DNA from 2 places in the Lacticaseibacillus paracasei subsp. paracasei genome. Region 1 is predicted to be linked to the other one. Evidence: predicted binding sites of a transcription regulator. Region 1 holds the regulator's gene; the other holds the start of a gene.

Region 1 (3,538 bases):
CACAGGCACAGAAACCTGCACATAAGGAACCTCCAACCTAAATGACCCAAGCCCGGCCATTTAGGTTGGAGGCCACTTATGCTCCGATTTCTAAACGTGCCTGTTCACGCTCTGTACCATTAATGATACTCGACTCATGGTCATATTTCGAGGATAGCCGTGTTAAAAGCGGATTGATTTGATGTTAAAAAAGATTACATAAAATTTACAAACAACATGGAATAATCGTTACAAATCTTTAAAAACCCTAAATAAAGGCATCAAATGTAAATTTTATGTATACAAAGGCTTTACAAAACTCAAAAATTGGGTATGATTAGAGTCACAACCAAAACGGTGAGTATATGTCGGTTTATCCGATACGGAGAGGAGTGACCCCACATGACAATCCTACGGGGCGCAAAATGGACATTAATTACTCTGACCCTCGTGGCAACCTTGCTGTTATTCAGCAACTTTGCGACAGCCGGCATTTTGTTAATCGCGCTTGATATTTTCTTGAGTTTCTTCTACGCGGTCATCAAAAGCAGATGTGATCGGCGTCAGATGCATAAGATGCCATTATTGCATAATTAATTTAAGGATGAGGTCCACAGATGCTTTTTATCTGTGGACTTTTTTGCTATTTAGGCATAAAATCATTGCAAACGTTCGTTCGCTTTGGTATGCTTTGTGTAATCAATTAGAACTGAGGCGGTGAGCGGATGCCAACACAAGCAAGTCAGAAACGTTGGAAACAAATTTTACAATCAATCTATGATGCAATCGAGGATCATGGGTACCCGCCCACGGTTCGCGAAATCGGCAAATCAGTCGGTCTAAGTTCGTCAAGCACGGTGGCAGCGTACTTGGAGAAATTGTTGGCGGCGGGACTTATTGCTAAGGATCCAGCGAAGCCGCGGACGCTTGAAGTGACCTCAGCCGGACGTGACTTCATTGGCGTTCAGGATCACGGTATTCCGATCGTCGGCACAGTTGCTGCAGGGGTCCCGATTACGGCCATCGAAAATATCGATGATTATTTTCCGGTACCAGACGATCTTCCGTATGCCGCTGACGAATTATTCATGTTGCGAGTTCAAGGTAATTCAATGATCAAAATCGGCATTTTAGATGGTGACCAGATTATTGTCAAGAAGCAGAATGACGCCGAGAATGGGCAGATTGTTGTTGCAATGACTGAGGAAGATGAAGCCACTGTCAAGCGATTTTATAAAGAAAAGAACGGCATTCGGTTACATCCTGAAAATGACAGTATGGATGATATGTTCTTCCCGGATGTAACGATTCTTGGCATCGTTGTGAGTTTATATCGGCCTGCATTAGTTTAACCATTTGAAGTCGTGAATGACTAGGCTGGCAACTTAAATCCAATTAAAATGTACCATCAACAAAAGAGACATCAGCTGTGATCCCACAAAATATAGGATCACGGCTGATGTCTTTTTGCTCAGACACTTTATTGGTTTTGTTGGGCGAGGCGATCGAGATCGTCTTGTGGCACCTTTTTATAAACGGGACCATCGGGCAACTGCTTTAAGTTACCGGTTTTTGTTAATTGAAATTGTATCGTATTAGCAGAGGCTTGCGGCTGCGCTTTACCAGTGAAGGTGAAGATTCGGCCTTTGAGGGTCAAATCAGCAGCAAAAATACCACTATCAGTACTTTCAAAGACACCATCTCGATTGGCTAATGTTTCAAGATAGTAGCCGCTGGTGGATGAGGTGACTCGAATTGCTTTGGTCGCATCTTTTGTTTGGACGAACGCATGGCCAACCAATGTACCTAAGGTCGCTTTCGGAACAGTTTTTTTGACCGTGTGCGATTGTGATGTTGCGCTCGATGATGATGTTGTCTTTTTGGGGGTTGAGGTAGTTTGTGAGCAGCCTGATAAGATCAAGATTGCTGCTAGTAGCAGATAGCGCTTTTTCATTCGACAGCAACTCCTAGTGAATGAACTGGATGCAAGTCATCACGATTGGGATCACGATCATCGAAAGCAGCGTTGTTTCGGTGACCATGATAGCAGCGTAATCGGAATCCGCATCGTACAGTTTGGCAACAACAGGCGCATTGGTCATGACCGGCATGCAAGATTGCAAAATAAAGATTTGTTTCATCAAAGTTGGGACAGGGGCGAAGGCGACAAGCGCCGTCATGAGTAACGGTGCAAAGAGGAAGCGGCCACTGAAAATACCCAAAGCTTCTTTGCTGATTCTTAATTTACCCCAGCCTGCTTGATGCAAAGCGATGCCAATGAAGAACATGGAGCCAGGAACAGTTAAGGCACCGATATAAGTCAGATCGGCCATCAAGAAAGTCGGCAATTTGATTTTTAAAAGCACAAGCACAATCCCTAACATAAAACCGAGCAACGGCGGTGAGAACACTTTCCCAAGTACCTTTTTCAAATCAAATTTAGCTGGGCGCGGGCCGTCACCTTGAATAAGGTAAACGCCGATGGTCCAAAAAATGGTGGTGTTGGCCATGTAGTAGACCAACACATATGGCAGACTACTTGGCCCAAATAAGGCTAAGTTGACAGGCAAGCCGATAAAAACTGTGTTGGAGTTAAAAAACATTGACTTAAAGGTACCCTTACGTGCATGTGGCACCTTCAATAAGTAGCAAACCAGAAATGATAGGGCAAATAGGATCATCATGGAAAGGACTGGGAAAAACAAATCTGGCAAGAGTCGCAGCAACATTGGCGCCGTGAATTTTGAAGCGATCGTGACAATCATGTAGGCTGGCAAAGCAACTTGGGTGACAACTTTGGCAATGATTTTACTTGAATGGTCATTAAACCACCCGCGTGCTGTCAGAAAATAGCCGATTGCGATTAGAATCAAAATTTCAAGAACACCAAAAACACTGGAAATAAATGCGGTCAAATACTGACACTCCTTTATAAAATTATTTTGGCCGCCGCAGTGTAAAGGTGCGTCCAAGCTCGGCGTATGTCGGCCCGGCGAGGCGGGCAATCGGCGCCAAAGCGGTGGGATCAATGTGAAGCGTTGTCGGATCAAGAACCGTATCGGCAAAATGGAATCGGTGCACTTCTAAAATGAAAAGATCAGTCAAAATGTCACCATCAGCGTTACGAATCGGCACGTATTGATAAAGCTTGGTTTCAAATCGAACACGCGCTGCCTGCAACCCCGGCACCTGAATGTCCGTACTTGCAACTAACGGCAGGTCAATCAACGACAACTCGCTTTGATCAGGTGCTAAGCGGGCAGCTGTTTGATTCATGGCCTTCGTGAGATCTGCACTCACGATGTGAACAACGGCCTCGTGGCGCGCCAATAGATTTGCAGCGGTATCTTTTGCCTGACCCCGATCACGTAAAACTGCTACTGACAACAGTGGCAGTTGGTTTGAAATCCCGGTCGTAAATGAAAAAGGCGCTAGGTTAATGAGGCCAGTCGTGTTTTGCGTGGTAATCCAAGCGATTGGCCGCGGGATCATACTGCCAGCCAGCAATTTATATTGATCACGCGCGGATAAGTCGGCGGCAGCAAGGTTGAACATCGTG
Region 2 (3,538 bases), 960 kb from region 1:
GTATCAGTGGTCGTTGTCTTTTCGGTCTTTTTATCAGCAGATGCCTGACCGTCTTTCTTATCATCCTGCTTCTCATCGGCTTCTTCAGGCTTCTTTGGCGCAACTTGTTCACGAATCTTTTCTTCGATTTCCTTAGAAATTTCCGGATGTTCATCCAAGTAGTGAGATGCGTTGACAAGTCCTTGGCCCAAACGTTCCTTGCCATAGTTATACCAAGAGCCAGACTTGGTGATGACATCAATGTCATTGTCTTTATCGGTTGCCAAGTTAATCATATCGGTATTGTGTTCAATCCCGTGACCAAATGACATCGTGGTTTCAACCGATTTAAACGGCGGTGCGACCTTATTCTTAGTGACTTTCAGTTTGCTAGCGAAGCCGACAACATCTTTGCCGTCTTTCACCTGCTGCCCACGCTTGACTTCAATCCGCACAGACGCATAGAATTTCAAGGCACGGCCGCCCGGTGTCACTTCTGGGTTGCCAAACATCACGCCAACTTTTTCACGCAATTGGTTAATGAAAATAACCAGCGTATTGGTATTGTTGATCGAACCGGCCATCTTCCGCAGTGCCTGCGACATCAGCCGGGCTTGCAAGCCCACATGGCTATCCCCGATGGCACCTTCAATTTCAGCCTTGGGAACCAAGGCTGCGACAGAGTCAATGACAACAATATCAACAGCCGCTGATTCAATCAGCATTTCAGCAATTTCAAGCCCCTGTTCCCCAGAGTTTGGCTGAGACAACAGTAAGTCGTCAATATTTACGCCAAGTTCCGCCGCATACTTCGGGTCCATCGCATTTTCGGCGTCAATGTAAGCCGCCTTGCCGCCTGATTTCTGCAATTCGGCAATAGTCTGCAACGCAATCGTTGTTTTTCCGGTACTTTCAGGACCATAGACTTCAACGATTCGGCCACGCGGTAACCCGCCGACACCGAGTGCAAGATCCAAGGATAAAATGCCTGTTGAGACGACATCAACCTTCAGTTCCGGTCGATCGCCCATCTTCATGACGGCACCTTCACCAAAGGCTTTCTTGATCTTCTGAAGGGCTTTTTCTAGTTCGGTATCGCGATCTGTAGCATCGGATTTAGCATTATCATTCTTTGCTGTCGTTTTCTTAGCCATACTTGTCTCCTTAAATGCGCTCACTGGCGCAAAAGTCTGTGTGTAAGCACCTTGGTCACAATAGCTCAACCAGACCACTTATATCCCAGTCTTTAACCATGCCAGTTCACGCTTTGTCTTATAAAAATGCGCCAGCAGTTCCAAAAACCTGTGTACGCTATTTTAAACATATACATCCGAGTATCAATTTACGCTGTCTCCATTATCGAACATGCGTTTGTTTTTTGCAAGCTTTTACGTTAAAAAAGTCATCCCCAAAAATTGTTTGCAGGTGACTGCTTTATTTTACCTGATACTGACACCTTTTTGGTAAAAATGACGCGTTATTGTGGCACACAAGCATGGTATGATGAGGCGATTGGCTTGATACTACAAAAATAGGTAAACGAGGAAAATGAAATGATGTTCATGGGTTCTATTGTCAATGGGTTGACGATTATCGGTGGCGGGGTCTTAGGCTTGATTCTCCACAGTATTAGCGATCATGCTAAAGATACTGTCACCAAAAGTCTTGGGCTTGGTACCTTCGCATTGGGCATTCAAATGGCCTTGCAGACAAAAAGTTTTATTGTTATGGTCATCAGCCTTTGCCTTGGCGGCTTGATCGGTGAGTGGTTGCATATTGAAGATGGCATGAACCACCTCGGTTTGATGTTGGAACAGCGCTTTGCCCGCGGCAATCAGCATTTTGCGGAAGGGTTCGTGACCGCCACCCTGATTGCTGTCATCGGTGCCATGGGTATTTTAGGCGCGATTCAGGCGGGCGTTTCTGGAGACAATACCACGCTATATACTAAATCCGTCATGGACGGGTTCATGGCGATTATGCTGACCGCGTCACTCGGGGTTGGCGTGATCTTTTCCGCGTTGCCAGTGATCATTTATCAAGGCACCATCACACTCTTCGCCAGTTTTTTAGTCCAATTCGTGCCCAAGGCATTGATGACGAACGCACTCCGCGAAATTGGTGCAGTCGGCGGCTTAATGATCTTGGGGATTGGGTTAAACTTGATGGGCATTACTAAAATTCGTATTTCTAATCTGCTGCCTGGCTTGCTAGTCCTTGTTGCGATCCTAACTGGTCAGTATTTTCTATGATTAATGATTGAACCATTTAGGAGGAGGCTATTGGCAGATCATAAACTGACCGGTTTGAACGGTTGTGGTGATAAATCAGAGCAGATTTTTACCAAAAAAACGACCCCTGCTTCACTGGCATGGGTCGTTTTTTTTGGTAAAAGTGCCGATTATGATTCAGAAATTCGGAATGAGCCGCTGCTTTTGGCGATGGAAACGATAGTAAACCAGTTTGCAATGCCAATCACGCACGACACCCAGCAAGTGCGAATTGGCATCATAATACCAGTAGCGCAGATCATCTTTTAGGTACTGCTGATTCAACCATGCATGATCGTGCCGCAAGAAAGTATAACTTTCAAGCATGTCCTGCTCTCGCCAAACATCAGGTAATAAGAATTGGCTACGGGTAAACCGTTTTAAAAACCGATCTGAATAATAAACCCGCTCAATGCGACCGACAAACAATGCCGTCTCGCCTTTACCCACATATGGCGCCATGGGCACAACAATCAAACCACCGCGTAAACGTTCAAACCAGTCTGTTTGCTGACTGACGTTAATGGCACGTGTGACATCCTTGGGTAACCGAAAATCCAATACTAAACCATCCGGGCGTCGAACCCGAGCAACGATGTGTCGTTTTTTCATATAAAGTTCCCCCAAAACAAGTGAGCGGTCTTCAGCGCGGTTAGCAGCCAGCGTGTAAGCGTCCTTGGCCGTGATGGTCGCTCTTTGACCATTGCGGCCAAGGTCCTTACACGCTGGCTGCTGCGCTGAAGAGCGCGTTATGGTGAGCGCGAGCAGGAGCGCTTAGAAACCGGAATATAAGTGGGCTTGAACCCAAATGGCCCGATCTTGGCCATTTGGGTTCAAGATCCTTATGTATAGGTTTCTGCGACTGCAAGCGCGTTATAACTTGGCCTATAGGCGACTTGTACTAATGGCAAAAGTTTAACACTAAATGACCTCATCTGCATTGAAAACGCTTGTTTCGACAAAGTTTTTTTAAACAGTTCTGTCTGTAAAGCATTGTTCTACGCTCTTTTTTAAATGTGAACAATGTCGCCACAAAACGATAACCAATTGTTGGATTTGTCTTCACATTTCGTTCACACCCTGCCGGTACTATAGGAAACATAGAAATGAGCCACCCACTCATTCCTACAAACCCCAACCCAACTTTTTCATTTTTACTCCTCCAAAGTAGCAATCGTCGATCGTCCCCCAAACGATCGCAACAAAAGGGCCGCCCACCCAGCGGTCCTTTTTGCTGCACCCGATCACAAGCAACGTGAAAAATTTCCAATCAAAAATGGCCTCCTGAC

Evidence for each region. The regulator LexA, encoded in region 1, represses DNA repair genes until DNA is damaged. The targets are predictions, from matches to a motif close to CNAACANNTGTTNG.
Region 2: the regulator LexA is predicted to act here: its motif matches at 1,340-1,353, upstream of recA (recombinase RecA).

Annotation. Positions count from the first base shown of each region.
Region 1 is NZ_AP012541.1:701,743-705,280, forward strand. Features, by position in the region: gene LBPC_RS03375 (hypothetical protein) at 382-576, shown strand; gene lexA (transcriptional repressor LexA) at 705-1,331, shown strand; gene LBPC_RS03385 (hypothetical protein) at 1,460-1,933, opposite strand; gene LBPC_RS03390 (AEC family transporter) at 1,947-2,894, opposite strand; gene LBPC_RS03395 (flavin reductase family protein) at 2,917-3,534, opposite strand.
Region 2 is NZ_AP012541.1:2,736,137-2,739,674, forward strand. Features, by position in the region: gene recA (recombinase RecA) at 1-1,133, opposite strand, end outside; gene LBPC_RS13430 (DUF554 domain-containing protein) at 1,533-2,231, shown strand; gene LBPC_RS13435 (DUF7679 family protein) at 2,388-2,861, opposite strand; gene LBPC_RS17315 (hypothetical protein) at 3,181-3,519, opposite strand.